DNA from 2 places in the Xanthomonas sp. AC360 genome. Region 2 is predicted to be linked to the other one. Evidence: predicted binding sites of a transcription regulator. Region 2 holds the regulator's gene; the other holds the start of a gene.
The links. The regulator FliA, encoded in region 2, starts transcription of late flagellar genes. The targets are predictions, from matches to a motif close to TAAAGTTTNNCNNNCNNNGGCCGATAA.
Positions count from the first base shown of each region.

Region 1: a site for FliA is predicted at 11,730-11,756, ahead of ACZZ0O_RS15270 (methyl-accepting chemotaxis protein). Genes of this name have one in related genera too.

Region 1 covers NZ_OZ409846.1:3,540,533-3,555,970, reverse strand. The annotation lists gene dapA (4-hydroxy-tetrahydrodipicolinate synthase) at 1-713, opposite strand, end outside; partial or broken gene ACZZ0O_RS15330 (glycine cleavage system transcriptional repressor) at 807-1,432, shown strand; gene ACZZ0O_RS15325 (ribonuclease E inhibitor RraB) at 1,446-1,796, shown strand; gene ACZZ0O_RS15320 (peroxiredoxin) at 1,836-2,318, shown strand; gene ACZZ0O_RS15315 (PhoH family protein) at 2,401-3,798, shown strand; gene ACZZ0O_RS15310 (hypothetical protein) at 3,798-4,280, shown strand; gene thiD (bifunctional hydroxymethylpyrimidine kinase/phosphomethylpyrimidine kinase) at 4,350-5,159, shown strand; gene ACZZ0O_RS15300 (alpha/beta hydrolase family protein) at 5,156-6,076, shown strand; tRNA gene ACZZ0O_RS15295 (tRNA-Arg) at 6,117-6,193, shown strand; tRNA gene ACZZ0O_RS15290 (tRNA-Arg) at 6,287-6,363, shown strand; gene ACZZ0O_RS15285 (DedA family protein/thiosulfate sulfurtransferase GlpE) at 6,654-7,646, opposite strand; gene ACZZ0O_RS15280 (LysR substrate-binding domain-containing protein) at 7,691-8,635, opposite strand; gene ACZZ0O_RS15275 (pirin family protein) at 8,771-9,472, shown strand; gene ACZZ0O_RS15270 (methyl-accepting chemotaxis protein) at 9,743-11,674, opposite strand; tRNA gene ACZZ0O_RS15265 (tRNA-Ser) at 13,090-13,182, opposite strand; gene csrA (carbon storage regulator CsrA) at 13,260-13,478, opposite strand; gene alaS (alanine--tRNA ligase) at 13,618-15,438, opposite strand, start outside.
Region 2 covers NZ_OZ409846.1:3,795,999-3,811,436, reverse strand. The annotation lists gene ACZZ0O_RS16305 (diguanylate cyclase domain-containing protein) at 1-188, shown strand, start outside; gene ACZZ0O_RS16300 (putative bifunctional diguanylate cyclase/phosphodiesterase) at 282-2,369, shown strand; partial or broken gene ACZZ0O_RS16295 (hypothetical protein) at 2,552-2,845, opposite strand; RNA gene ACZZ0O_RS16290 (sX9 sRNA) at 2,881-2,956, shown strand; gene flhB (flagellar biosynthesis protein FlhB) at 3,238-4,368, shown strand; gene flhA (flagellar biosynthesis protein FlhA) at 4,365-6,458, shown strand; gene flhF (flagellar biosynthesis protein FlhF) at 7,662-9,341, shown strand; gene ACZZ0O_RS16270 (MinD/ParA family protein) at 9,328-10,212, shown strand; gene ACZZ0O_RS16265 (RNA polymerase sigma factor FliA) at 10,209-10,976, shown strand; gene cheY (chemotaxis response regulator CheY) at 11,011-11,403, shown strand; gene ACZZ0O_RS16255 (protein phosphatase CheZ) at 11,403-12,029, shown strand; gene ACZZ0O_RS16250 (chemotaxis protein CheA) at 12,032-13,687, shown strand; gene ACZZ0O_RS16245 (XVIPCD domain-containing protein) at 13,898-14,797, opposite strand; gene ACZZ0O_RS16240 (hypothetical protein) at 14,902-15,438, opposite strand, start outside.

The sequences.
Region 1 (15,438 bases), 260 kb from region 2:
CTCAGGCGCGCATCCCATGCGAGGGCGGCATCGCGCTGGCCATCGCGGGCCAGATCGCACAAGCGCCGGTACGCCGACGGCAATGCGTTGGACGCCACCGAGATCAGCCCCTGGGCGCCGGACAGCATCGATTGCGCGGCACTGCCGTCATCGCCACTGAGCACCACGAAGGAGTCGCTGCGCAACGCCACCAGCGCGGCGACGCGCTCGGGCTCGCTACGCGCTTCCTTGATGCCGACGATGTTGGGGTGATCGACCAGCTCGGCCACCGTCTCCGGCAGCAGATCGCAGCCGGTGCGGCCGGGCACGTTGTACAACACCACCGGCAACCCGCCGCTGTCGGCCACGGCCACAAAATGCGCTTTCAACCCTGCCTGGGTCGGGCGCACGTACGGCGGCGTCACCACCAGCGCGTATTGCGCGCCCAGCGCGGCGGCGCGGCGCGTCTGCGCAATGGTTTTTGCGGTGCCGGACAGCCCGGTACCGGCCAGCACCGGCACCCGGCCGGCGACCTGGGCCACCGCGGCGCGCAGCAATGTGTCGTATTCGTCGTCGCTCAGCGCGGCGGCTTCGCCGGTGGAGCCGGCAACCACGATTCCCTGGATGCCACCGTGCAGCTGCTGCTCCAGCAGCCGCCGCCAGGCATCCAGGTCGAGTGCGCCGTCCGGCCCGAAGGGGGTCGCCAGCGCGGTGATGATGCCGGAAAGGGACAAGATTCTGCTGCTCTTACGTGACAAGGGGAGGCCCGCGCGCACGCGGGTTGCGACCGCCTGCATGTTACTTGCGGCGCGAAACCACGGGCAAGTATGCTGGTCACCGCCAGGGCGCCTGTCCGGGCGGCCATTCAGCCTGATGCAATGCCGGAAGCCCCTTTGACTGACTCTACACCCCGGCCTTCGCCGACCGAAAATCACCTCCTGATCAACGCCTACACGACGCATCCGGAGTCCCCCTGTTGCCTGTCACCCGCCGCATCGCCGACAGCGGCTGCAATCTCGTGGACGCTCGCCTGGCCACGGTGGGGCGCGATGTCTCGGTCACCGCACTGGCCACCGGCTCCTGGGATTCGGTCGCCAAGCTCGAAGCGATGCTGACCCGGCTGGAACGCGAGGAAGGCCTCAAGCTGGTCTGGTACCGCACCGGCCCCAAGCAGACCCAGTCCAACCTGTTGCCGTACATCGTCGAAGTGATCGCCGCCGACAAGCCGGGCATCCTGTTCCAGCTGGCCGATTTCTTCGACCGCCAGGGCATCACCATCGAAAACCTGCAGAGCACCCGCTACCGCGCCATGCAGACCGGTGCGGAGATGTTCTCGGCGCAGGTGACCATCGGGGTACCGGCCAACATGCACATCGCCGCGTTGCGCGATGATTTCCTGGAATTCTGTGATCACCTCAATCTCGACGCGATCATGGACCCGATGAAGTTCTAAGGCAGACGCACCGATGGCCATCGCCAAATCCGCGCTGAAACAGATGTTCGATCACATCCGCTCCGAGACCGACTGGAATCTCGACGGCCCGTTGCGCTGGGAATACTTCTTCGCCGACCCGGCGCAGCAGCCGCTGCAACAACTTTCCGAGCAGCTGACCCAGGACGGCTATCGCGTCATCGACATCTTTCTCGGCGAACGCGACGAAGACGACGGCAACGATGAGGAGTCGTATTTCCTGCATGTGGACAAGCGCGAACACCACACCATTGAATCGCTGAATCAGCGCAATGCAGAGTTCGATGCACTCGCCAAACGTTTCCATGTAGCTGCTTATGATGGGATGGACGTCGGGCCGGCCTGATCGGCCGCCGACCGCCTCTCCCCTTCAGGCTGAGCAACGATGACCGACGCTGTACTGGAACTGCCCGCTACCACCCTCGACCTGCCGCTGGCGCTGTCCGGCGGCACCCAGACCACCCTGCGCGGCTATGCCGGCACGTGGGTGGTGCTGTACTTCTACCCGAAAGACAGCACGCCCGGCTGCACCACCGAAGGCCTGGACTTCAATGCCTTGCTGCCGGACTTCAAGAAAGCCGGCGCTGCCATCCTGGGTGTCTCGCGCGACTCGGTGAAGTCGCACGACAACTTCTGCGCCAAGCAAGGCTTCAACTTTCCCTTGATCAGCGATGGCGACGAAGCCTTGTGCCGCGCTTTCGACGTGATCAAGGAAAAGAACATGTACGGCAAGCAGGTGCTCGGCATCGAGCGCAGCACCTTTCTGCTGTCGCCCGAGGGGCGCATCGTGCAGGCCTGGCGCAAGGTCAAGGTTGCCGGCCATGCCGAGGCCGTGCTGGCTGCCGTGAAGGCGCACGCCAAACAGTGACGCCCCTCGTTTCCCCTGTCCTCCATCACCCTGCACACGCAGGCGTGATGGCTCGCCCCTGCTCCATCACTTGGAAGACCCAATGACCCGAGGCAAGCGCATCTACGTGCTGGACACCAACGTGCTGATGCACGATCCCACCTCGCTGTTCAAGTTCGAAGAACACGATGTGTTCCTTCCGATGCAGGTGATCGAAGAACTCGACAACGCCAAGAAGGGCACCTCCGAAGTCAGCCGCAACGCGCGCCAGGTCAGCCGCTTCCTGGACGAACTGCTGGAAAACACCAACGCCGAGCAGATTCAGGCCGGCATTCTGCTCAGTCATCCGCAGGGCATCCAGCTCAAGGGCCAGGCCGCGATTGGCCGGCTGTATTTCCAGATTCACCCGATCGACCCGGGCCGCACCTTCGGCGCGATGCTGCCGGACAACAAGATCCTGGCCTCGGTGCTGGCGCTGCGCGAAGAAAACCCGGATGTGCCGGTCATCCTGGTGTCCAAGGACATCAACCTGCGCATCAAGGCCTACATCAGCGGCCTGGTGGCAGAGGACTACCAGAACGACCGCGCGTTGGACGATTTCAGCCTGCTGTTCACCGGCGCCATCGAGTTGCCGGAAGACTTCTGGCAGAAGCACAACGAGGACCTGCGCAGCTGGAACGAGCGCGGCCGCACCCATTACGAGATCGTGCTGGCCGACGACGAAGACTGGTACCCGAACCAGTACCTGTATCTGCCGGGCGAAGACGACGTCGAACTGCGTGTGGCTAAGGTCGGCGGCGGCAAGGCCACGCTGTGCCTGGTGGATGATTTCCGCCACACCCAGCACGCGGTCTGGGGCATCGCCGCGCGCAACCGCGAGCAGAACTTTGCGCTCAACGCGCTGATGGACCCGGAGATCGATTTCGTCACGTTGCTCGGCACCGCCGGCACCGGCAAGACCTTGCTCGCGCTGGCCGCGGGCCTGGCGCAGACGATGGATCAGCAGCGCTACCGCGAGATCATCATGACCCGCGCCACCGTCAGCGTGGGCGAAGACATCGGCTTTCTGCCCGGCACCGAAGAAGAAAAGATGACGCCGTGGATGGGCGCACTCACCGACAACCTGGAAGTGCTCACCCACAACCAGGACGGCGGCTCATGGGGCCGTGCAGCCACCAACGACTTGCTTGCCAGCCGCATCAAGATCCGCTCGATGAACTTCATGCGCGGCCGCACCTTCCTGTCGCGGTATCTGATTCTGGACGAAGCGCAGAACCTCACGCCGAAGCAGATGAAGACGCTGATCACCCGCGCCGGCCCCGGCACCAAGATCGTCTGTCTGGGCAACGTCGAGCAGATCGATACGCCCTACCTCACCGAGACGACGTCCGGCCTGACCTACGCGGTGGATCGCTTCAAGGCCTGGCCACACAGCGCGCATATCACGCTGCGCCGTGGCGAACGTTCGCGTCTGGCCGACTTCGCCTCGGAGGTGCTGTGATGCGAACGCTTCGCAGCGCTACTGCCCTTGCAGTGCTCGCGCTGGCCGGCTGTGCGACCACGCAAGCGCCCTCTACCGTACCGACCAATCTCAAAAGCGGACAGTCGTGGATCATCACCCGCCAGAGCGTCGCCGAGCAGGTGCTGGACACCTGCTCGCGCGACAGTCCGGCGCGTCATCCAGGCCAGATCACCGGCTATTGGGAACCGAGCCATCAACAGATCGAGCAGCTCGAATCCCGGCAGGATGCGTTGACGCCAAGCATCGCCGAGCCGCGCGAGTTCGACCGGCAATATGTGGGCGTGGTGATCGAGGGCCAGCAACTGATCTACATCAACGCCTTCAAGCTGCCCAACGACCCGCCAGTGAAACCGGCCAGGGAAGCGATCAAGGTTTGCGACGGCGGTAGCGCCTTCTGGGGGGCGCTGTACGACCCGCAGACCGGCGCGTTCTCGCAGATCGCGGTCAACGGCACGCCGTAACACCGCCCACACGTCAGCATCGCTGCACCATCCCTGCACAGCCGCCAGCCGGCAGTGCAGAATCGGCGCATGACCACGCCCAGCACCCTGTCCGCATTGACCATCGCCGGCTCAGACTCCGGCGGTGGTGCCGGCATCCAGGCCGATCTCAAAACCTTCGCCGCGCATCGCGTGCATGGCTTGTCGGCGATTGCCGCATTGACCGCACAGCACACGCGTGCCGTCACCGCGGTGCACATCCCGCCGATCGCATTTCTGCGCGCACAAGTGGATGCCTGCTTCGCCGATTTCCAGATCCAGGCCGTCAAACTCGGCATGTTGGCCAATGCCGACGTCATCCACTGCGTGGCCGATCTGCTCGAAGCCCATCGCCCACCCTTCATCGTGCTGGACCCGGTCATGGTCGCCACCAGCGGCGCGCGCCTGCTCGAGGACGCGGCACTGGATGCGCTGCGCACGCGCCTGTTGCCGCTGGCAACCTTGATCACGCCCAATACGCCGGAAGCCGAGCTGCTGACCGGCCGCCGCATCGACACGGCCGACGCCGCCGAACACGCGACCGCCGCGCTGCTGGAGCTGGGCGCGAACGCGGTGTTGCTCAAGGGCGGCCACCTGCATGAGGGCGCGCGCGTGATCGATCGCTTCGATGACGGCGTCACCCAGGACGTGTTCATGCATCCGCGTATCGATGTCGATGCGCACGGCACCGGCTGCAGTCTGTCGGCAGCGATTACCGCGCAATTGTGCCAGGGCCTGTCGCTGCTCAATGCCTGCGAAGCAGCGATTGATTACGTGGCGCGCGCCATCCGCCTGGGGCAGCGCCCAGGGCACAGCGAGGTGCTGGTGCTCGACCACTTCGGCGCCGCCCCAGCGGTATGAGCGTGCATAGCGAAGGCGTGCACAGCGACATGCTGCCCGCCAGCGCAGCCGATGGACATCGCTGGCAGGTGATTCGCAGTGCACCAGCGCAACCGATCGCCAGCTTGCTGTGGCTGCCGGCATTGGGCGTGGCAGCGCGGCATTACCAAGCGTTTGCCGATGCATTGGCCGCTACCGGGATCGCTGTCTACCTGCACGAATGGCGCGGCAATGGCAGCAGCACGCTGCGCCCATCGCGCCAACACGATTGGGGCTATCGCGCCTTGCTTGCCGACGACCTCCCGGCCAGCCAGGCGCTGATGGATCGGCATGACCCGCAGTACCCGCGCATCGTCGGCGGGCACAGCCTGGGCGGGCAGCTGGCCTGCTGTCATGCCGCGTTGCAGGCGTCGCGAGTTCCTTCGCAACGCGACTCACCGCTGACGCAGCTGTGGCTGGTTGCCAGCGGCTCGCCATACTGGCGCAACTTTCCGCGCCCGATGCGCTACGGGCTACCGCTGGCGTATCGCGCCCTGCCCTGGCTTGCGCGCGTACAAGGCGTGCTGCACGGGCGATCGCTCGGCTTCGGCGGCACCGAGGCACGCAGCCTGATCGCCGACTGGGCACAGGTCGGCCGCAGCAATCGCTATCGCGCTGCAGGCAGCGGCTGGGATCTGGAGCGCGCACTGGGCGCGCTGACGATACCGATCAAGGCGCTGACCTTCGACCACGATCACTTCGGCCCGGCTGCGGCGTTGCATGCACTGCTGCAGAAGATGCCGCAGGCGCATGCCGAGGTGCAGCAGTTGGACGATGCGCAACTGGGCGTGCGCAGCGATCACTTTGCATGGATGAAGGCACCCGCAGCCGTCGCGGCTGCGCTGCAACGCACGCGTGCCGATGCGGCCGGCGACAATCGAATTTCACAAAGGGATTGACGAGTACGTCGGGCATCCGCATAATTCCGCTCCTGACGAGGCGCCCGTAGCTCAGTTGGATAGAGTACCTGGCTACGAACCAGGCGGTCGGGAGTTCGAATCTCTCCGGGCGCACCATCTTCAGGAACAAAAAAAGACAGCACTGAACCGCTGTTTTTTTAGTTAAAACGTCCGACTGCACTGCATCGGATGGCAAGTCAAACAAGATATGCGCCCGTAGCTCAGTTGGATAGAGTACCTGGCTACGAACCAGGCGGTCGGGAGTTCGAATCTCTCCGGGCGCACCAATCTTGAAGAAAACGACCAGCTTGCTGGTCTTTTTTTTGCCTGTCGTTTTTGTCCTGCATCGCTCGCGAATGCGGCTTGTGCAGCGTATCGATACGAATGCGCTGCGATGCGCGTTAAAGCGCCCATCAAGACGTAGCGCGCGTTGCCGGATGGGTATGGAAGGCGCGCTCAGAACCACACTGTAAGCGACGCGGCAGCGAGCACCGGCCGCGCCCGCCAGGCAGGCAGGCAGGCAGGCAACTGCACAGTCGTTTGGTTAGCTGTTCTTATCGAACAGGACGCAGACCGCTCACGCGGTGGCGCCCACAGCATCCGACTGGCCGACCACCACCACCGGCAATAACGAGGTCACCGGATGCCCGGCATCGCGCCACGCATCCAGCCCGCCCAGCAACGGACGCACATCGCGATAACCACGCTCGCGCATCCGACCTGCCAGCCACGCCGCAGACACTTCATCGGGACACGCGCAATAAATCACCACGCTGCGATCGCGCGGCACGCTGGCCAGAATCTGCGCAAGCTGGCGTTCGTCGGCAAACACCGCGCCAGGAATCGTGTACGGCTGCAGGTCGCGGTATCCCGGCGCACGGATATCCAGCACCGTCGGCCGCAGGCTCTCGTCACCGTCCAGCAGCGGCACCAGCTCGTCCACTGCAATACGCGCCTGCTCCAGCGAGCGCAGCAGCGTGTGACGCCGCCACCAGCGCCACCCGACGTAGCAGGCCAGCAGCGCGGCCAACACCACCACCGCACCGGAACCGAGTTCGGACAAAAACACGAGCACGTCCTGCACCTGATGGGTGAACACCGCCCCAAGACCCAGCCCGACCAGCGCCCACAGCGAGGCTCCGAACGCGTCGTAACGCAGGAACGCGCCCGGCCGCACCCGCATCGCACCAGCCATCGGGACCGACACCATCGACAGGCCCGGCACGAACTTGGCCACCGCCAGCACGCGCACACCCCAGCGCGAGAAAAAACGCTCGGTCTGCTTCATGCAGGTATCGCGCGACAGCGACAGCCGGCACAGCGACTGCAAGGTGCGATTGCCAAAACGACGACCTGCCAGATACCACACCAGGTCGCCAAGCAGACTCGCCAGCACCGACACGCCCCACGCGGCAAGACCCGCCAGCCACGCCTCGCTACCACCGCGCAGCGCGTAACCGGCGCCGACCAACACCAGCGTCGGCAGCGCTGGCACCGGCAGCCCGAGCGACAACGCCAGCACGTTGGCAAACACCAGCGCCAATCCGTACTGTTCGATCAAGCCTTGCATGCGACGACCCTGCGCGACGGCGAACGGTCATTATCCGCTCTTGATCACGTTTGCGACTGCCCGGCGGCAGCGAAACGATACGTTTCGGCAAGCGCTTGCAACCATCGCTCGAACAGACCGTCGGCCCGCAACGCGCGCCGCCACCAGCCAAGCGCCTCACCCTCTTCGCCCGGCCGCCACGCCAGGAAGAAGGTCTCGTCGGCCTTGTGCGTTTCCACCGGCACCTGGCGCAAACGGCCCTCCAGCAGCGCGCCCTGCGCATACGGCTCAGGCAGAAACCCGTAGCCTGCTCCGGCCAATTGCAGCAGCAACTTGGTGTGCATGTCCGGCACGGTCAGCACATCGCGGCCGGACAACAGGCCGACCGTGCGCGGCAGCAGACGCCGCGCCGAATCCGCCACGGCAATCGCGCGATGGTCGGCCAGCTCGGTCGCACCGAGCAGCTGCGCGCCGGCCAGCGGATGCGTCGCGGCCACTGCGAACACAAAGCGCACGCTGCCGATCTGTTCGGCGACATAACCGCCGCCGCTTGGCCCCTCGCCCGCCGCCACAATCAGATCCACGCGCCGGTCCAGTAGCGCCTCCCAGCTGCCGGACAGCGACTCGCTGAGCACACGCAGCCGGGTGCTGTCGGCCACGGCGTAGAAGTCCAGGATCTGCGCCTGCAGCAGCGCAGCCGGCAACATCGCATCCAGCCCGATCGCAAAATCCGACTCCCAGCCAGAGGCGACGCGCCGCACGCGCACCTCCAACTCCTGCGCGGCACGCAGCAGGTTGCGTCCTTCACGCAGCAGTTCGCGCCCGGCCTGGGTCGGCGTTGCCTTCGGCCCCACCCGCTCGAACAGCTGAACCCCCAGATCGTCTTCCAGCTTGGAAACCGTGTACGAGATCGTCGAGGGCACCTTGAACAACACCTTGGCCGCCGCAGTGAAGGAGCCGCGGCGGTCGATCGCATCCAGGATCTGTAGCGCTTCCAGGCTGATTTTCATTGTTCGAATTTTTCGATGGTAGCAGCCAAATCTACTCGCTTTTTCTCTGGCCGACAGAGGCGGAGACTACGCATCAAGCCGCAGGGACACCGATTCACCCCCGGCGCCAATTCGAATCTTTCAAGGAGAAGCAACATGTTGAATGTCCGCAAGAGCGAAACCCGTGGCCGTGCCGAGCATGGCTGGCTGTCTTCGCGCCACACCTTCTCCTTCGCCAGCTACCACGACCCGCGCCACATGGGCATCGGCCCGCTGCGGGTAATCAACGAAGACAAGGTGACCCCGGGCGAAGGCTTCGGCACCCACGCCCACCGCGACATGGAGATCATTTCCTACGTCCTGGACGGCGCGCTGGAACACAAGGACAGCATGGGCACCGGTTCGGTGCTGCACTACGGCGATGTGCAGCGCATGAGCGCCGGCAGCGGCGTGACCCATAGCGAGTTCAATCATTCGTCCAGCGAGCCGGTGCACTTCCTGCAGATCTGGGTAATGCCCGAGCGCAACGGTATCGAGCCTAGCTACGAAGAAAAGCATTTCGATGCCGACAGCAAGCGCAACCAGCTGCGTCTGATCGCCTCGCCGGCCGGTGACGACGGCTCGCTGCGCCTGCACCAGGACGCACGGCTGTATGCATCGATCCTCGATGGCGACGTGCGCCTGCAGCAGCCGCTGGCTGAAGGCCGCATCGGCTACGTGCAAGTGGCCCGCGGCAGCCTGAGCGTCAATGGACAGGCGTTGTCGGCTGGCGATGCGGTGCAGGTCATCGGCGAGCCGGAGATCGTGCTGGCCGATGCACGCGACGCCGAAGTACTGGTGTTCGATCTGCCGAAGTAAGCCGCTCACGGCCCTTGCAGCGCATGCGACCTGCATGTGCTGCAAGCGGCGCTGCCCCCAACGCACAAGGCCCGCGCTAGCGGGCTTTGTGCTGCGCGCGAAAATCTGGGCGTGACGCTGTGCGTGTGGTTGGTGCGCTTGCCCTACCTTGCTGCGACAACGCCTGGCTTACACGCACCGCGACACGACACGACATGACGTCCGTCTTCAGCGCCAAAGACGAAGGCTTCGACACCCGGCCACCGCGGTCGCAGTCTCAGCGATTGGCCGTTATGCGGCCTGCGATTTGAACGGCGCGTCGGGCTGCGCAGCTCCGTCGGCATCGCCGTTGACGAGTGCGAACAACGCGTCCGCATCGGCTTCCAGCACGCGTGCCGACCGCGCCAGGTCATCGACCATTTGCGCCTGGTCGCGCGCCTGCACGCCGATGGAGTGCAGCGCCGTGTTCGCAGTCGAAATATCCAGCGCCTGCTCGTGACTGGCGGCGGCGATCTGCTCCACCGTCGCGGTGACACGCAGTACCGAGGCCACTACGTCCTGCATCACGACGCCGGCCTGTTCGGCCAGGCGCGAGCCATCGCCGACCTGGTTGGTCGCATTGTCGATCAGGGAACGAATCTCCCTGGCCGACACGCCGCAGCGCTGCGCCAGGCTGCGCACCTCGGTGGCGACCACCGCAAACCCGCGTCCCTGCTCGCCGGCGCGCGCCGCTTCCACCGCCGCGTTGAGTGCCAGAATGTTGGTCTGAAACGCGATGCCGTCGATCACTTCGATGATCTGACCGATGCGGTCGGTTGCCGATCGAATGCCGGCGGTGGTCTTGACCACGTCCGCGATGACGTCCGCACCGCGCCGCGCCACCGCAGCCGAGTCCTCGGCCATGCGTCGGGCCGAGCCGGCGTTTTCGGAATTGGTGCGCACGGTGGCAGCCAGTTGATCGATCGTACTCGAGGTCTGCGCCACGGCGCTGGACTGCGTGGACACCCGGCTGACCAGCTCCTGGTTGCTGGCAGAAATATGATGCGACTCACGCTGCACGTTCTGCGCGATGCTCATGGTCTGCCGCATCAGGTCGCGCATGCGCTCGGCAGAGCGCACTTGATCGGTCACGTCGGTGGCGTACTTGACCACCTTGTACGGGCGCCCGGAGACATCCAGGATCGGGTTGTAGGACGCCTGGATCCACACCGTGCCGCCATCCTTGCGCAACCGCCGATACCGCCCAGCGTCGAACTGGCCGCGCGCAAGCTTTGCCCAGAAATGCCGGTATTCGTCGGAGGCGCGGTAGGCCGCATCGACGAACACTCCGTGATGCTGGCCAATAGCCTCGTTCGACGAGTAACCAAGAATCGCCAGGAAGTTATCGTTGGCACTCAGCACTCGGCCGTGCAGATCGAACTCGATCACGCCCATCACCTTGTCGATGGCCTGTATGCGCCCATCCGCATCGGCCGAATCGATGACCTGACGGGTGACGTCGGTGGCGTACTTGACCACCTTGTAGGGGCGCCCGAGTTCGTCGAGAACCGGGTTGTAGGACGCCTGGATCCACACCTCTCTACCATCCTTGCCGATGCGCTTGTAGCGACCGGCATCGAATGCACCGCGCCCAAGCGAATCCCAGAACGCGCGATAGGACGCCGATTGACGCGTCTGCGCCTCCACGAACATGCCGTGGTGCTTGCCGCGGATCTCATCGAGCCGATAGCCCATGACCTGCAGGAAGTTCTGGTTGGCATCGAGCACCGTGCCATCCAGCGAAAATTCGATCACCGCCATCACCTTGTCGATCGCATCGATGCGCCCTTCGAAATCGGCGGTCTGACGGACCTGCTCGGTGATGTCGGTGGCGTACTTCACCACGCGGTAGGCCTTGCCCGCACGATCCAGCAGCGGGTTGTAGGAGGCATTGATCCAGACCTCGCGACCGTGTTTATCCAGCCGGCAAAAGCGCCCGGCATTGAAGTCGCCACGCCGTAACGCATCCCAGAACTGGCGATAGCTCTCGCTGTCGCGATCACTCGTCGTCACGAACATGCGGTGATGCTGGCCAACCACCTCGTCACGCCGATATCCCATGAGCGTGAGGAAGTTCTGATTGGCATCCAGAATGCGGCCGTCCAGATCGAATTCGATCACCGCCATCACCCTATCCACTGCATTGGCCTTGTGCTGCAGCCCACGGCTCCAGGAAGAGAACAGGCGTCCAAGCAACGGTAGGCGCATCACGTCGAAATCCGAGATATGGGTCACGTCTTTAGCGACACGCACGCGCCGTACTTGACCCCCTTCGCTTGCCACAGAGTCGAGTGGTTCAGATGTCAGACGGTCTCTCTCTGATCGTCCTCTTCATGCCCCGGCATTCCCGAAGTCGAGGCCCTGTTCCTGGGTGTGCAGGGAAGACCAGACCCTTCTTCTCCGATCCGCAAGACAAGGGCGGATGCAGTGCGTTGGCCGCAAAGGTGCGCGCAGCGCCCGCGTAAAGTCGAGGCCTTGTTTCCTGGCGTGCAAGGACGACCAGACTTTCTTCTCCGATCTGTAACACAGTGGCTGATGCAGTACGTTGGCCGCCAAGGCGCGCGCAGCGCCAGCGTATCGGCGATCGCTCGCGATGGACCCTCCTCCGTCTTGCATCGTTGGAAAAAAGCACCCGTAAACGCCGCTCACACCGGCGGATGCGACCGGCTCTCCGGACCGCTGGCTTCTGCATTTTCGAGCGACCGACGACTTACCCGTTGCATAGCGACTCCGTCGACATCGCAACACGCCCCATTGCATCTATCGCCTTGCAGAGATCACTGCCGACATCACTGGCGGCGTCACCGACGCGGCAATATGCTCAGGATCATCGGCAGAACGAGGCTCAGATAAAGATCGGCCATGTCCTCTCGCAGCATCGTCGTGCATCGGCGAGGCACGCGCACTGGAACACGCGTGCGGCAAAAAAGTTGCCGCTTTGAACAAGGAACCGGCAACTAGCAGGAAGATGGGGACGCTGGGCAAAACACGCCAGCAAGAAGGCAAGCCCAGCAGCTTGGGTAAGGCCTGAGCGACTCGCCGCGGAACGAGTGATCCTGGGATGTCGCTCGAACGCGGTGGTCTTCCATACTGAACATCAAGCCGTTGCGCGTAATGACGATTGCCAGGAGTTTGGATCGAAAACACGCGAACGAATTGTTCAGAGCTTCCTTAGGTCTTAGGCCTTAGTTCTGCAGTTAGCGCAGTAGGTGGTCTGCGAAGTTGAACGCAGGAGATTGACCCTACTGTTTGCTGTCTGCATTTTGCATGGCGGGAAATAGCGGCAAGCGGCAAGCGGCAAGCGGCAAGCGGCAAGCGAAGATGGTTTCACAGCTCGCACCTCAGCGCCCTCAACAATGAGCGATGTAAAGATCCCCGGCGGCGGCCACGAAGAACGCAGCGATCGAGGAACAACGGCACGGGAAGGCATGAGCGCCGAGCAGCTACCCGAGCAAGAGCGAGCGTACGGCTCGCAATCCATCAAAGGCAGTGGCAGTGGCGATGGAATTTGACGTCACAGCTGGCGATCACCGCTGACTACACCCATCAACCCAAATAAAAACGCCCGCAAATCAAGGATTTGCGGGCGTCTAGAACACTGGCGGAGCGAGAGGGATTCGAACCCTCGATAGAGCTTTTGACCCTATACTCCCTTAGCAGGGGAGCCCCTTCAGCCGCTCGGGCATCGCTCCAGTTTTTGCGTCCTGCCGCGATGTCCGTGGCAGGCCGCGAAGAATACCGGGTAACAGGGGTTAACGTAAACCCTTTATTACGGGCAATTCGAAGAATCGTCGCCGTGATGTGCGCCAGAGGCCACCGGCTCGTCCCCACGTTGGATGCGCTGATAAATCTCTTCGCGATGCACAGCCACATCTTTCGGTGCGGTAATGCCAATACGCACCTGATTACCCTTGACGCCGAGCACGGTAACAGTGACCGAGTCGCCGATCATCAAGGTTTCGCCTACCCGGCGAGTGAGGATCAACATTTTGCAAATCTCCTGGAACCGGTGGATTTCCCACCAGCATCGACGGCCTCGTGAGTGAGACGCGCCCTAGGTAAAGGGAATAGACCAGAAATGGTAGCGGGACATCCTGCTAGCCAGCAAGGCATAGCAGGACAAGTGTTCAGCCCAAGTGTTGCTTGACCCAGGAGGGCACACCGTCGAGTGCGGTCGCAAGGGCGGGCCCGTCCTCGCCACCACCCTGGGCGAGATCCGGACGGCCACCGCCCTTGCCTCCGATCTGACTGGCGATATGGCCGAGGAGTTCCCCCGCCTTCACCTTGCCAGTTGGGCTGCCATTCACGCCGGCGACAAGCGCAACCTTGCCCGCCGATGCACCGGCCAGCACGATCACCGAATCGCCGAGTTGCTGCTTCAAGCGGTCCATCGCCTCGCGTAGCGCCTTTGCATCGAATCCTTCCAGACGTACGGCAACCACCTTGACCCCATCCACGTCGACAGCACTGGCGCCAAGATCTGCGGTCGCGCCGGAGGCCAGCTTGGCCTTCAGCGATTCCAGCTCGCGCTCAAGACGCTTCTGACGCTCGGTCAGTGCGCGCACCTTGTCGACCACCTCGGTGGTGTTGCCGCCAAGCAGGCTTGCCGCCTCGAACAGCCGGCGTTCTTCATCGGCAACGTAATCCAGCGCGCCCTGCCCGGTCACCGCCTCGATACGACGCACGCCCGACGACACGCCGCCTTCGGAGGTGATCTTGAACAGACCGATGTCGCCGGTGCGGCTGACATGGGTACCGCCACACAGCTCGGTGGAATAACCACCCATCTTCAGCACGCGCACGTGCTCGCCATATTTCTCGCCGAACAAGGCCATCGCGCCGAAATCCAGCGCTTCCTGCATGGCCATGTTGTGCACTTCGACACTGTGGTTGGTGCGTACCTCGGCATTGACCTTGCGCTCGACCACTGCCAGTTCTTCCGCAGTGATGGGCTGGAAATGCGAGAAGTCGAAACGCAAGCGGTCGGGCGCCACAAGCGAGCCCTTCTGCTGCACATGCGTGCCCAGCACTTCGCGCAATGCGGCATGCAGCAAGTGCGTGGCCGAGTGGTTGAGGATGGTCTTGCCACGGCGCTGCACGTCGATGCCGCCTGCCAGCACATCCCCCAGCGCCAGCGCGCCTTCGGTGATGCGTCCGACATGCCCATGGAACTGGCCGGCGAACTTGTGAGTGTCTGCGACGTCGATGGAAACATCGGCCGTGCTCAACTGCCCGCTATCGCCGACCTGACCGCCGGATTCGGCGTAGAACGGCGTGCGATCGGTGAACACGATGACCTCATCGCCGGCTTCGGCACGCTCCACCGGGCGGCCCTGCTTGAGCAGCGCGACAACCTTCAGCGCGTCGGCGTCATACGCCTCGTAGCCCAGAAATACGGTCGGCGACATGGTCGCAACCACATCGGCCGGCAATGCGACGCCGCCGCCGAACTTGCCTGCCGCACGCGCGGTCTCGCGCTGACGCTCCATGGCGAAATCGAAGCCCTCCATGTCCACGCGCATACCGCGCTCGCGTGCGATGTCGGCGGTCAGATCGACCGGAAACCCATAGGTGTCGTACAGACGGAATGCGTCTGCACCGGGAATCACGTCCTGCGAGCGCGACGCGACGTCGTCGAAGATCTTCATGCCGGCGTCCAGCGTCTCGGCAAAACGCTCCTCTTCCGCCAACAGAGCGCGCGCCACTGTTTCCTGCGCCACCACCAGTTCCGGATAGGCCTCGCCCATCAGTTCGACCAGGGTGGGCACCATCTTGCTGAAGAACGGCTGGCGCACGCCCAGCATCCAGCCATGCCGCAGCGCTCGCCGAATGATCCGGCGCAGCACATAGCCACGGCCTTCATTGGAAGGCAGCACGCCATCGACGATCAGGAACGAACAGGCGCGAATGTGATCGGCGATCACCCGCAGCGACTTGTTTTCCAGATC
Region 2 (15,438 bases):
GCCTGCCGCTGTACGACGTCGGTGCCGCGCGGCCACTGCAGGTGACCTGCTCGATCGGCGTGGCGTGGTTTCGCATCGGCGACACCGCCGCCACGCTGCTGGCACGTGCGGACGAGGCCTTGTATCGGGCCAAGGGCCACGGCCGCAATCGCATCGAACCGGAAGAACCCGAGGTTTCGGTCGCCTGATCCACTGCGCTGCGCCATTGCGTGCTCAAGAACGCGCGCAGCGGGTCGCTAGCTCCTTGAGCAAGCGCGTCTTTCGACGTCGGAACTGGATGGGTGGTCGCAACCTACAACCTTGGCATGGTGCTGTTGTCGCTGGTGGTGGCCGTGTTGGCCTCCTATACCGCGCTGCATCTGGCCGCCCGCATGACCGCCAGCCGTGGCGGCATCGCCGCCGCATGGCTGGTGGGCGGCGCCATCGCGATGGGCATCGGCATCTGGTCGATGCACTTCGTCGGCATGCTGGCCTTCCAGCTGCCGATTCCGCTGGGCTACGACGTGGCGCTGACCGCCTACTCGATGCTGGCGGCCATCCTGGCCTCGGCGCTGGCGCTGTGGCTGACCTCGCAACCGCAACTGCCCTGGCCGCGGCTGGGCCTGGGCGCGGTGCTGATGGGGTTGGGCATCGCGCTGATGCACTACATCGGCATGAGCGCGCTGCGCATGTCGCCTGCCATCACCTATGACCCGGCGCTGTTCGCGCTGTCGGTGGCGATCGCCATCGGTGCGTCTGCCGCCGCGCTGTGGATCGCGTTCCGGTTGCGTCACGATGGCCGCCGCTACAGCCTGCGCATGATTGCCGCCTTTATCATGGGCGTGGCGATCGTCGGCATGCATTACACCGGCATGGCTGCCGCGCAATTCGCACCTGGCAGCATCTGCGGCGCGGCCGCCGGAGCGCACCTGCCGTTGTCGTGGCTGACCGCGGTGGTGGTAGCGGTCACGTTGGGCCTGCTGATCCTGGCGCTGGTGATTTCGGTGCTGTCGCGCCGCCATCAGCAGCACACCGAAGTGCTGGCGCAATCGCTGGCGCAGGCCAACGCCGATCTGGCGCTGGCCGCCCTGCACGACCCGCTCACCCGCCTGCCCAACCGGGTGCTGCTGCACGAGCACGTGCTGCAGAACATCGAGCGCGCGCAACGCGATGGGCAGCGCTTTGCGGTGATGCTGATCAACCTGGACGGCTTCAAGGTGGTCAACGACGGCTACGGCCACCGGGTCGGCGATCAATTGCTGGTGGTGGTGGCCGAACGCCTGAGCGCGCATCGGCGTGCGCACGGCAGCCTGGCGCGGCTGGGCGCGGATGAGTTCGTGCTGGTGGCCGATATCGCCGACCCGGAAGATGCGGCGGCCATCGCCGGGCATCTGGTGCAGGCGTTGGCGGTGCCGTTTCTGGTCGGCGATCAAGAGCTGCGCCTGAGCAGCAGCATCGGGATTGCACTGTATCCGGAAGATGCCGGCAGCGAGCACCAGCTGATGACGCACGCCGATGCGGCGATGGGCCATGCCAAGCAGGCCGGGCGCAATCGCTACCGCTTCTTCGAGCGCGCGATGACCGACACCACCCGCGAGCGCCTGCAACTGCTGCAGGATCTGCCGCGCGCCCTGGAATCGGGCCAGTTCGTGCTGCACTACCAGCCCAAATACTGCGCCGACGACGGCCGCCCGATCGGCGCCGAGGCGCTGATCCGCTGGCAGCATCCAGAACGCGGCCTGGTGCCGCCGGACAGCTTCATTCCGCTGGCCGAACGCAGCGGCATGATCGGCCCGCTCGGCAGCTGGGTGCTGCAGCAGGCGTGCCGGCAGATGCGCGCGTGGCGCGACGACGGCCACGGCGACTGGCGAGTGGCGGTGAACCTGTCGGCCACCCAGCTCGCCTCGCCCAGCCTGCTCGACGAAGTGGCCACCACCCTGGCCGAGCATACGATCGCCCCCGGCCAGCTCACCCTGGAAATCACCGAAACCATGGCCATGCGCGATGCCGAGGCCTGCCTGCGCACGCTTGGCCAGCTCAATGCACTGGGCGTGCGCATTGCCATCGACGATTTCGGCACCGGCTATTCCAACCTGCTCTACCTGCGCAAGCTGCCCGCGCACGAGCTCAAGATTGATCGCAGCTTCGTGCAGGCCATGGACAGCGGCGCCGAAGATATCGCCATCGTCGCCGCCGTCGTGGCGCTGGCCCACACCATGCGCTTGCAGGTGGTGGCCGAGGGCGTAGAAACCGCCGCCCAGCGCAACACCCTGGAACGGCTGGGCTGCGACCAGCTGCAGGGCTATCTGCTGGGCCGGCCGATGGAAGCCGACCGCTTCATTGCAGTGGTCGTCGCCCAACGCGACGGCCCGCGTCGCCTGGCCAGCTGAGCAACAAACGACGTCGAACGACTCCCGGCCCAGCCGTCATGCTCAACGACTCCCAGCCAGGCCGAGCACCAGCCTGGACGTGGAGCGGCTGACAGCACGTAGCGAGCGTTTGCCGGGCAGTGAGCGCAGTGGCTTTGTCGGCCGCATCCTGCGGTCACAGGCCCAGGCCAAGCGCCGAGTAGGTCGAGTGCGCGGTGCCCTCGCCGTTCGCGGGACACGCCGTGAACCCGTCCCTGGGGGCTCGATGGCGGCATCCATGCCGCCAACGGTCCCGCAAGCGGCGAGGACACCGCGCCAGACAGCCGGCTGGTGACTTTGAAGAATAGAAGGCACTGCGCCAGACCGCTGCTGGTTGCGTGGTGAAAGCTCAGCACAGCGACTAGCGTGACTGGTCCTTGCCCGCTCACCGTCGCGGGACCCTTTGCGGCATGGATGCTACCAAGGAGCTTGGAGCAGCTAACAAAACTACTGTGCAGCCGCCAGGCGGGCGCGGCCGGTGCTCGGAATCGGCATGTACCACCCGTACACTCCGGTTCCTCCGCGCCGTCCACACCCACCTGACGACTGCTCGCTACGTTTTGTTTGCCGCGCTTACATGGACGTACTTGCAGCGTGTCCTGCGATAGTGGGCAAGCAAGGACACTGCAGCCAAGTAGCAGATCAGCCGGCCTGCACGAGAGTGACGTCACGCAGTTTTGTTCGCCGCGCTTTTGTAGACCGACGGGCTGCCCTCGCCCCTCACCGTCGCCACACCCCTCCAGCAGCTCAACGCGCGGCCACTGCTTTTCCGATTCCCCAATCCCGATTCCCGCTCCGAAACTGGAACGCCGCTTGCATGAGACCAGGCTGATCCCCCACCGGCACCTTCATGTCCGAGTCCGACGACGGCGGCGAGCGTACAGAGCTTCCCACCGAAAAACGCCTGCGCGAAGCACGTGAGCAGGGCAACATCCCGCAATCGCGAGAGTTGTCCACCGCGGCGGTGTTCGGCGCTGGCGTGTTCGGGTTGATGGCACTGGCCGGCGGCATCGGCGATGGCGCGGCGGTGTGGATGAAGACCGCGCTCAGCCCCGACCCGAGGATGCGCGAGAACCCGATGGCGCTGTTCGGCCACTTCGGCGACCTGCTGATGCAGCTGCTGTGGGTGATGCTGCCGCTGATCGGGATCTGCCTGCTGGCCGGGCTGGCCGGCCCGCTGCTGATGAGCGGCCTGCATTTTTCCAGCAAGGCCATCATGCCCGACCTCACCAAGCTCAACCCGGCCAGCGGGATCAAGCGCATGTGGGGCAGCAACAGCCTGGCCGAGCTGGTCAAGTCGATCCTGCGCCTGCTGTTCGTCGGTCTGGCGGCCTGGCTGTGCATCTCCAAGAACCTGCACGGCCTGCGCTCGCTGGTGAATCAGCCGCTGGAACAGGCCATCAGCAACGGCCTGCATTTCACCAAGAGCCTGCTGTTCTACACCGCCGGCGCGCTGGTGCTGCTGGCCGCCATCGACGCGCCGTACCAGAAGTGGAATTGGATGCGGAAGCTCAAGATGACGCGCGAAGAGATCAAGCGCGAGATGAAAGAAAGCGAGGGCAGCCCCGAAGTGAAGGGCCGCATCCGCCAGATGCAGATGCAGATGTCGCAGCGCCAGATGATGGAAGCGGTGCCCAAGGCCGACGTGGTGCTGATGAACCCGACCCACTACGCGGTGGCGCTCAAATACGAAGGCGGCAAGATGCGCGCCCCGATCGTGGTGGCCAAAGGCGTGGACGAAATGGCCTTCCGCATCCGCGAAGCCTGCGAACAACACCGGGTGGCGATCGTCACCGCACCGCCTTTGGCACGCGCCTTGTATAGGGAAGCTCAAATCGGCAAGGAAATTCCCGTGAGACTCTATTCGGTCGTGGCCCAGGTACTCTCTTACGTCTACCAGTTACGCGGCTGGAACGGCGGCCCGATGCCGGAATTGCCCTCGCTGGACGTGGATGAGTTCGGCAAGGGAGCCAGCGCATGAGCGCCCAACCTACCCCGCTGAATGCCCGTCGCGTCATGGAGTTGCTGCGCAACGGCCTGGGTGCGCCGCTGGCGCTGATGGCCATGCTGGCCATGCTGATGGTGCCGCTGGCCGCACCAGTGCTGGATGCGCTGTTCACCTTCAACATCGCCATCTCGCTGATGGTGCTGCTGGCGGTGATCTATGTGCAGCGCCCGCTGGAATTCACCATTTTCCCGATCGTGCTGCTGATGACCACGATGCTGCGGCTGGCGCTGAACGTCGCCTCCAGCCGCGTGATCCTGATCAACGGCCAGGACGGCCACGCCGCAGCCGGCAAGGTGATCGAGGCCTTCGGCCAGTTCGTGATCGGCGGCAACTACGCCGTGGGTATCGTGGTGTTCGCGATCCTGACCATCATCAACTTCGTGGTCATCACCAAGGGTGCCGGGCGCGTGTCGGAAGTGACCGCCCGCTTCATCCTGGACGCCATGCCCGGCAAGCAGATGGCCATCGACGCCGACCTCAACGCCGGTTTGCTGACGCGTGAAGAAGCCAAGGCCCGCCGCGAAGAGGTCCGCGAAGAAGCCGACTTCTACGGCGCAATGGACGGTGCCAACAAGTTCATCCGCGGCGACGCCATCGCCGCCATCATGATCCTGTTCATCAACCTCATCGGCGGCATGGCGGTGGGCATGTTCCAGCACGACATGAGCTTCGTGGATGCCGCGTCCACCTACACCCTGCTGTCGATCGGCGACGGTCTGGTGGCGCAGCTGCCAGCCCTGCTGGTGTCGTCTTCGGTCGCCTTGCTGGTGACCCGCGCCTCGCGGGCGCAGGACATGCGCGGCGCCATGATCAGCCAGGTGTTCGGCCAGCACCGCGCACTCGCGGTGGCCGCCGCCATCCTGGGCCTGGTCGGCTTGGTGCCGGGCATGCCGAACGTCGCGTTTTTGACGCTCGGCCTGATCCTGGGCGTGATCGCCTGGAAAATGTACAAGCGCAGCCTGGTGGTCGCCCCGACCGGCGACCCCGCCAGCGATCCCAAGGCCGCCGCCGCAGCCGCCACCGCGCAGGCCAGCGCCGAACTGAGCTGGGACGAACTGCGCCCGATCGACCCGCTGGGCCTGGAAGTGGGCTACCGGCTGATCCCGCTGGTGGACAAGCACCAGGGCGGCGAATTGATGGCGCGTATCAAGGGCGTGCGCCGCAAGCTCACCCAGGACATCGGTTTCCTGGTGCCGCCGGTGCATATCCGCGACAACCTGGAACTGTCGGCCAACGCCTATCGCCTGCTGGTGCATGGTGTGCCGGTGGCCACCGCCGAGATCTACCCCGACCGCGAGCTGGCGCTGGACCCGGGCGGTGCGCTCGGCCAGCTGGACGGCATCCCCGGCAAGGATCCGGCGTTCGGCCTGGATGCCACCTGGATCCAACCGCATCAGCGCTCCTACGCCGAATCGATGGGCTACACCGTGGTCGACCCGGCCACCGTGGTGGCCACGCATCTGTCGCACCTGATCCGCGAACACGCCCCGGAGCTGCTCGGCCACGAAGAAGTGCAGCAGTTGCTGGCCACCCTGGCCAAGACCGCGCCGAAGATGGTCGAAGACCTCACCCCGAAGGCGCTGCCGCTGTCGGTGGTGGTGCGCGTGCTGCAGAACCTGCTGATCGAGCGGATCCCGGTGCGTCAACTGCGCAAGATCGTCGAAGCGCTGGTCGAGCACGCCCCGCAGAGCCAGGACCCGGCCACCCTCACCGCCGCGGTACGCACCTCGCTGGGCCGCTTCATCGTGCAGGAGATCGCCGGCATGTCCGCCGAACTGCCGGTATTCACCCTGGCCCCGCAGCTGGAGCGCGTGTTGCAGGAATCCACCCACGGTAACGGTGTGGCGCTGGAGCCCGGTCTGGCCGAGCGCCTGCACCAGAGCCTGGCCGATTGCGTCGGCAAGCAGGAAGCCCGCAACGAACCGGCCGTGGTCCTGGTGCCCGGCACCGTCCGCGCCGCCCTGGCCCGCCTGGTCCGCCACAGCGTCCCGAGCCTGTCGGTGCTGGCGTATAGCGAAGTGCCGGAAGACAAACGCCTGAAGCTGGTCGGCACCATTAGCTAAGACGAACGCACACCGTCATCGCCCCCATTCCGTAGGCGCGCACCCGGGCGCGACAGCCTTACCGGGACAGCCCCATCGCGCCCAGGTGCGCTCCTACGACGTACCGGGTAATCCGACAACGCGGGTGAGCTTTGATCCAGAAGGGTCAACCGCTGGGATGCGAGATCCCAAGAAGACAGCACAGCTCGGACTGGACAACGTCGCCGACACCGCGTGTGTAGGAGCGCACCCGGGCGCGAGGGCTTTACCGGGAAAGCCCCATCGCGCCCAGGTGCGCTCCTACGGCGTACTGGGTCATCCGACAACGCGGGTGAGCTTTGATCCAGAAGGGTTAACCGCTGGGATGCGAGATCCCAAGAAGACAGCACAGCTCGGACTGGACAACGTCGCCGACACCGCTTGTGTAGGAGCGCAACCGGGCGCGAGGGATTTACCGGGACAGCCCCGTCGCGCCCAGGTGCGCTCCTAAGATGCAGCGTGCACCCTGACCAGGCGCAGTTGACCCCGCTCTGCATGCTCAACCGCGGCAACGCGCGATGTCTTGGACGACGACCTACCACTAAGCAACATCGTGGCCCCCTTTCCGTAGGAGCGCACGCGGGCGCGACGGGCTTCACCGATACAGCCCATCGCGCCCAGGTGCGCTCCTACGACTGCATCGGCGCTCCGGTATAGCCCGACAGCCTCTATCGCGTCCTCCAGCAATCGCCGCAGGGCGGCCACCAACCGCCAACGCCAGGCGCCGGAAATCCGCCACTCGGCAAAATCCCAATCGATTGCATGCCACCGACCCTGGGAAGCACGACGAGCACGGCGCTGCTGCGGTTCGCGCGGGCGTTCAATGCGCTCCAACAGACGCGATCTGCGCAGCCGTCCAACACAGGGACGCCGCCGCACCGGCACCCAATGCCGTCGAAAAATTCAATCAGAACATCCACTTAGCGCAGCAAGCCCGGCTCGGCGTCAGTACCTAGTCTCCTCCGCGCGCACCCCGCACCCACTCGCCAAAAACCCAGCACCGCCGTTTTGGCACGCCGCGTGCATTAGCTCTGGCGAGACCGCAGACAGCACCACCGCTGCGGGGCGGATGGCAGGACTTGGAACAACCGAACGGGACAGGCAACTCATGACGCTGGCAACACACCCACATTCATCGCGCACCCGTCCGGCGTCCGGCGGGTCCCGTTCCTGGAGGCACGTGGCATGAAGATCAAACGCTTTGTCGCCCCGGACATGCGCACCGCATTCCGCATGGTGCGTGAAGAGCACGGCCCGGATGCAGTGATCCTGTCCAACCGTCGTACCGCTGAAGGCATCGAGATCGTCGCTGCCAGCAACTACGACGAAGAACTCGTGCAGCGTGCGCTGGAAACCGCACGCTCCGATGCGCCGATCACCCACACCGCTCCGCTGCAGCAGGCGCCCGTGCAGCAGGCTCCGGCGCAGGCCGCTACCCGCCCGGCCGCTCCGGTGCATGCCCCGCTCAAGCCGGCCGCCGAGAACGGCATGAGCCACCGCCAGCGCGTTGCCAGCGCCGCCGAAGAAATGATTGCTGCGATGGCCCTGCGTCAGCCGGTCAGCGTGCCGCGTCAGGCCCCGGTGGCCGCCCCGATCCGCAGCGTGGTGCCGATGCCGGCCGTGCAGGATGTCGCCGCCCCGGTTGTGCAGCGTCAGGAACACGCGCTGTCGGCCGTGCCGGAACAGCTGTTCGCCGACTTTTTGACTACCGCCCCGGTGCAGCGCCCCGCCGTGCAGGCCGCTCCGGTGCAGGCACCGACCCCGGTCGTTGCCGCAGCCCTCGCCGCCCCGGCTTACGCCGCGCATGGGCAGGACGACGATGCATTCGACGACGAGGCCGACTTCGGCCTGGACGACGCGCTGCCGCAGATCCTGCCGCCAGCCGCGTTGCCGCCGATCGTCGTCGCCCCCGCCGCGCTGGCCGCGGTGCCGGTGGCCGCCGCGCCGCTCCCGCAGAACGACGAAGAACTCAAGCAGCTGCGTGGCGAACTGGCGCTGATGCGTCAGATGATCGAGCGCGAAATGAACCGCCTCACCGACGAGCGCCTGCGTGGCTCCCCGGTGCGTGCGCAGGCGCTGGAGCTGATGGACGACTACGGCTTCGATGCCGGCCTGACCCGCGATGTCGCCATGCAGATCCCGGCCGATACCGAATTGCACCGCGGCCGCGGGCTGATGCTGGGCCTGCTGTCCAAGCGTCTGCCGGTGGCTCCGATCGACCCGCTGGAACGCGGCGGCGTGATCGCCCTGGTCGGCCCGACCGGTGCCGGCAAGACCACCACCATCGCCAAGCTGGCGCAGCGCTTCGCCGCCCAGCACGCCCCGCGCGACGTGGCCCTGGTCACCACCGATACCTTGCGCGTCGGTGGCCGCGAGCAGCTGCACAGCTACGGCCGCCAGCTCGGCATCGCCGTGCACGAGGCCGACAGCGCCGAAAGCCTGCTCGCGCTGCTGGATCGCCTGCGCGACTACAAGCTGGTGCTGATCGACACCGCCGGCATGGGCCAGCGCGACCGCGCCCTGGCCGCCCAGCTGAACTGGCTGCGCGCCGCCCAGCAGGTCACCTCGCTGCTGGTGCTGCCCGCCAACTCTCATTTTGCCGACCTCGACGAGGTCGTGCGCCGCTTCGCCCACGCCAAACCCCAAGGCGTGGTGCTGACCAAACTCGACGAGACCGGCCGCTTCGGCAGCGCCTTGTCGGTGGTGGTCGACCACCAACTGCCCATCACCTGGGTGACTGACGGACAGCGGGTCCCAGACGACCTGCACCGCGCCAATGCCGCCAGTCTCGTTCTTCGTCTTGAAGATTTACGGCGCGCTGCCGATAAGCCCTGTACTCCGGAGCACAACCATGCAGTCGCGTGAATACGCAAAGCTGACCAACGCCTTCCCCCTGACGGCGACCCGTCCCGAGCCCTTGGGCCCGGTGCGCACGATTGCCGTGACCGGTGGCAAGGGCGGCGTGGGCAAAACCAACATCTCCGCCAACCTGGCCGTGGCGCTTGCCGACATGGGCAAACGCACCCTGCTGCTGGACGCCGACCTTGGCCTGGCCAACCTGGATGTGGTCTTGGGACTCTCGCCCAAGTTCACCCTGGCCGACCTGATCGCCGGCCGCTGCACGCTCGATGAAGTGATCATCGAAGGCCCGGGCGGCGTGTTGGTGGTGCCGGCCGCCTCCGGTCGCCGCCACATGGCGGAACTGGCTCCGGCCCAGCACATCGGCCTGGTCAATGTGTTCTCCGAACTGGAACGCGACCTGGACGTGATGGTCATCGACACCGCCGCCGGCATCACCGACAGCGTGCTGACCTTCTGCCAGGCCGCCCAGGACACCGTGGTGGTGGTCTGCGACGAGCCGGCCTCGATCACCGACGCCTACGCGCTGATCAAGGTGCTCTCGCGCGAACGCGGCGTGGACCGCCTGCAGATCATCGCCAACATGGTGCGCGACCCCAACGAAGGCCGCCTGCTGTACGACAAGCTCTCGCGCGTCTGCGAAAAGTTCCTTGGCGATGTGTCGCTGAACTATCTCGGCCACGTGCCGCAGGACGACTGGTTGCGCCTGTCGGTGCAGCGTCAGCAACCCGTCATCAAGGCGTATCCCGCCAGTCCGTCGGCGCAGGCCATTGCCGAAATCGCACGCCGTACCTCGCGCTGGCAGGCTCCCACCGTGCCGCGCGGCAACGTCGAGTTCTTTGTCGAACGCATCATCCAACGGGGAGTGGCCGCATGAGCACTGCTACCGCAACCACGGCCACCGCGCAGTACCGCGCCGTGCAGCGCAATAACGCCAACGACGTGGTGACCCAGCACGCCGATCTGGTCCGCCGCATCGCCCACCATCTGGCGGCGCGTCTGCCGGCCAGCGTGGAAGTGGACGACCTGATCCAGGCCGGCATGATCGGCCTGATCGAAGCCTCGCGCAGTTACGACTCCGACCAGGGCGCCTCGTTCGAAACCTACGCCTCGATCCGTATCCGCGGCTCGATGATCGACGAAATTCGCCGTGGCGACTGGGTGCCGCGTTCGGTACACCGCCGTGCCCGCGACGCCGCCGCCGCAGTGCGCAAGATCGAGCAGAACACCGGCCGCGCCGCCGCCGCCACCGAAGTGGCCGCCGCGATGGAAATGCCGCTGCCCGATTACCTGCGCCTGATGGAAGACGCCGCACGCGGCCAGGTGCTGAGCCTGGAATCGCGCATCGAAGATCACGGCGAGCTGGACACCACCGCCAAGGGTGGCCCCAACCCGCAGCAGATGATGGAGCGTGGCGAATTCGGCCGCGAGCTGGGCAAGGCCATCGGCCAGTTGCCCGAGCGCGAGCAGCTGGTGCTGTCGCTGTACTACGAACAGGAATTGAACCTGAAGGAAATCGGCGCTGTGCTCGGTGTCAGCGAGTCGCGCGTCTGCCAGATCCATGGCCAGGCCGTGGTGCGTTTGCGCGGCCGCCTCAAAGTCTTCGAACTGGCCGACGCCGGTGTCGAAATTGACGACTAATTTTTCGCGTATTTTTTCGTGTTAGGAGCTTGATGTGAATAAGAACATGCGGATCCTGATCGTGGACGACTTCTCGACGATGCGACGTATCGTCAAGAATCTGTTGGCAGATCTCGGCTTCACCAATACCGCAGAGGCCGAAGACGGCAACAGCGCGCTGGCTGCATTGCGCTCGGGCCCGTTCGATTTTGTGGTGACGGACTGGAACATGCCCGGCATGACCGGCATCGACCTGCTGCGCAACATCCGCGCCGACGCTAAGCTCAAGCACCTGCCGGTGATGATGGTGACCGCCGAAGCCAAGCGCGAGCAGATCATCGAAGCGGCGCAGTGCGGCGTCAATGGCTACATCATCAAGCCGTTCACCGCGCAGACGCTGGAAGAAAAGCTGGGCAAGGTATTCGAACGTCTGGCGGCGACCGCCTGATGAACGCCACCGTGGAGACCAATGCCGAACGCGCTGCGTTGATCGAGCGTCTGCAAGGTGCGCTTGATGCACTGGAAAGCGGTGACGAAGCTGCCTGGAAGCGCGAGGTCGATCACCTCGCCGCCCTGCGCACGCGTCCGATGATGCAGGGCCTGAGCCGGCTCGCACGCGAACTTGGGCAGGCGCTGGGCGAGCTGCCCACCGTGCCCGAAGAAGCCGGCGAACTGGACGATGCCTGCTCGCGCCTGGACCACGTGGTGGAAATGACCGAAAAGGCCAGCCATCGCACCCTGGATCTGGTCGAAGAATGCCGCGAGCTGGCCAACAAGCTGCGCGACGGCGGTCTGAATCAGGACCAGGGCGCGCTGATGGACCAGATGCGCCACAACCTCACCGAGCTGTCGCTGGCGCAGAGCTATCAGGACCTCAGCGGGCAGATCATTCGCCGCGTGGCCGGGATCGTGCGCCGCGTGCATGAAGGCTTCGGCGCGCTGGGCCTGCCGCCCAAGAGCACCGAGCCGAAGAAAGACGACGGCGGTCTTGCCGGTCCTGCGGTCAAGGGCCTGGACCGTCACGCGGTGTCGCAAGACGACGCCGACGATTTGCTGTCCGGATTGGGGTTGTAACCATGAGTGCTGTTCCAGACGATATTGCTGCCGATTTCATCGTCGAGGCCCAGGAAATCCTGGATCGCCTCGGCGAACAGCTGGTGTCGCTGGAACAGGCGCCAGACGAAGCCGACCAGCTCAACGCGGTGTTCCGCGGCTTCCACACGCTCAAGGGCGGCGCCGGCTTTCTGGCGATCAAGCCCATGGTGGAGCTGTGCCACGCCGCCGAAGAAACCCTCGGCATGGCGCGCTCGGGCCAGGCGGTGCTGCAGGCGCATCACTTCGATGCCGCGCAGCAGTCGCTGGATTATCTGCAGGCCATGCTGGATGCGATGGGCTCGGGCGAACCCGTGCCGCATGCACCGCCGTCGCTGATCGCACAGTTCGATGCCAAGAGCGGACCGCCGGCGGTCAAGGCCGCACCCAAGGCGGCAGCTGCCGCAGCTGCGCACGACGACGGCCATGCCGCGCCGGCGCCGGGCGCCAAGGCCGCACCGAAAGCTGGCGCCAAGGGCGGCGCCGAAGCCGAACAGACCGTGCGCGTGGATACCAAGCGCCTGGACGCCATCGTCAATCTGATTGGCGAACTGGTGCTCTCGCGCAACCGGTTGAAGACCTTGCGCACCCGTCTGCGCGACGAAGAACTCGACCGCGCGGTCAGCGTGCTGGATATCGCCACCGCCCGCCTGCAGACCGCGGTCATGCGCACCCGCATGCAGCCGGTGAGCAAGGTGTTCGCGCGCTTCCCCAAGGTGGCCCGCGACGTTGCGCGCACCCTGTCCAAGGAAGTTGAACTGGAACTGGTCGGCGCCGAAACCGAGCTCGATCGTAATCTGGTCGAAGCCCTGGCCGACCCGCTAGTGCACCTGGTGCGCAATGCGATCGACCACGGCATCGAATCGCCGGCATTGCGCGAAGCCACCGGCAAACCACGCAGTGGCCATGTGCGCCTGTCCGCGCAGCAGGAAGGCGACTACGTCAGCATCGAAATCCAGGACGACGGCGCCGGCATCGACCCGGAACGTCTGCGCGAAATCGCCCGCAACAAGGGCCTGATCGACGCCGAAGCCGCTGCCCGTCTGAGCACCGACGAATGCCTGCATCTGATCTTCATGCCGGGCTTTTCGACCAAGGCCGAAGTCACCGATATCTCCGGCCGCGGCGTCGGCATGGACGTGGTGCAGTCGCGTATCCGCGAGTTGAGCGGGCAGATCCAGATCCAGTCCGAACTGGGCCGCGGCAGCCGCTTCATGATTCGCGTGCCGTTGACCCTGGCCATCCTGCCCACGCTATTGGTGCAGGCCGGCGAAGCGGTGTATGCACTGCCGCTGGCACGCGTGGTCGAAGTGCTGCACGCACCGCAGACCTCGCTGGGCTGGTTCGACGGCCGCGCCGTGCTCGACCGTCGCTCGCACACCTTGCCGCTGATCGACCTGCGCCGCTGGCTGGGCGTGCCCGCCGATCAACCGCCGCTGCTGACCGTGGTGCTGCTGCAGGCCGGCGAAACCCGCTTCGGCCTGGTGGTGGATCAGGTCCGCGGCCGCGAGGAAGTGGTGATCAAACCCCTCCCCCGCGCCCTGCGCGGCCTGCCCGGCTACGCCGGCGCCACCCTGATCGGCGACGGCCGCATGGCGCTGATCCTGGATGTGGATGGGCTGCGTTCCAGCGATCATTGATTTTCGGGAATCGGGAATCGTCAAGACGATCCTAGCTACCTGATTTGACGACAACGGCCGCGTACTGCGGCCGTTGTCGTTTCACTACCAGCATCGCTGCCGATCTATGCCAATACGCGCGCAGGCATGGGCGCGATGGTTTGGCGACGGCCAGGCTGCCGTGGAACTGAATCTGGAACCGTTATTACAGAACCGTTACTTCACTAGCCCTCACACCATCCGGTGTTGAGGCGCAATCGACTGCTCTCTCTGTTGCTCCTGCTGCTGGGATTGCTGTTGGCGCTGCGTTTCGCCCAAGGCCTGCAATTGCGCCAAGGATTGCTCGACGGGCTGCGCAATCGCATCACTCGTCTTCATATGCGCCATCTTGTGAGCGGGGTCGTTCAACGCGCCTTCGACAACGAAAACATTCTCGCCCTGCTGCACGGACTTGGTGTTCTCGCTCAGCACGACATGATCGATCCGCGACAGTCCGTTTTCTTTGGCTAGATGTGCGCTGCTTGCTGCCAGCCGGGCGCTGTTGTCGTCGTACTCCCGACCGAGACCCTGCTCAAGGCGGCGAACGGCCTCTTCTGCTTGGCGATACAGCGGATCTGTTGGAAGTCTCGCAACCTGCGCTGCTTCCTGTAGCGGAGATACCTGCTCACCGGGCGACCGCGCCTCGCCAATCACCTTCTGCCAAAGTTCCTGCTTAGGCTTCGGATTGTTGTGCTCCTTATTCAACTCACTTTTAGGCATAGGAGCAGGAATGCTCTTGATATCATCTACGTTTTCTACGGGTCTGATATCCCCCTCAAATCCTTTATCAACTCCATCTTTTGTCTTCCGGTGCAGTCCAGCATGATTGAGCGCATCCCATGTGAAGTCGATGCAACTGTTTTTAGCGCCGTGATATTCCATATTGAATCCGTGCTTAGCAGGGGCCGCGCCGAAGGCCTCCAGCTTTTCATACTGTGCCTTATCGATCTCCATCGTGCGTGAGTAATAAGGTTTTTGATAGGTGTCGACGTCATTGAACGAAACTTTTCCTGGCCCGCTAGCCTCGCCATGCTTGATAGGCGAGAACCCATAACTTTTGACAGTCGCTCCGTCGTCAATCGAGTAGTACATATGACCACCAAAGGATGTGCCTCCGGCCATCAACGGCGTACCTGCGGCAGCGACGTAGACAGTGACTGCATAGCGCTTTTCATGATCATCCATGCTCATTCCCCTCACTTTCCTTTGTAGGTGTAAGCGACAAGAAGTTGCGCATTAGCCGCAACCAGCGCCTCGGCGTTCTGATCAAAGCGCAGTTTGAGCCGATAACGGCCTGGCTGGACAGCATTGCTATAGCCGAACGCCAACTCCCTGGACGCGGTCTGCTCAGTAGACAAACCGGCGTCCTGCAGCGTCGTACCGTCCGCATCAAAAGCGAACAGACCAGGCGCCATACCATCAGCTGACAAGGGAATGGACGCCTGCTGACCTACTCCCACACGCTGACTACGCTGCAATTCCACGGCGACCGGACCGGATGGTTCAATACGCTCCAAGTGGAGCTCGGCCGAAACACCAGCGCTAATCAGCCTGTCAGCACTTTGGGAGACGGCAGTTGGATCGACACCGGTGATCCGCACACCGATGAAAACGGGCGGAGTCGCGTCGTCGGGCAGTGCGGGCACATCGAATTCCAGCTCTGTAGGCCCACGATCATGTGGGGTCAAACTCCGTACCAACGGGACGACCGTTCTCATCTCTATCTGCTCCTT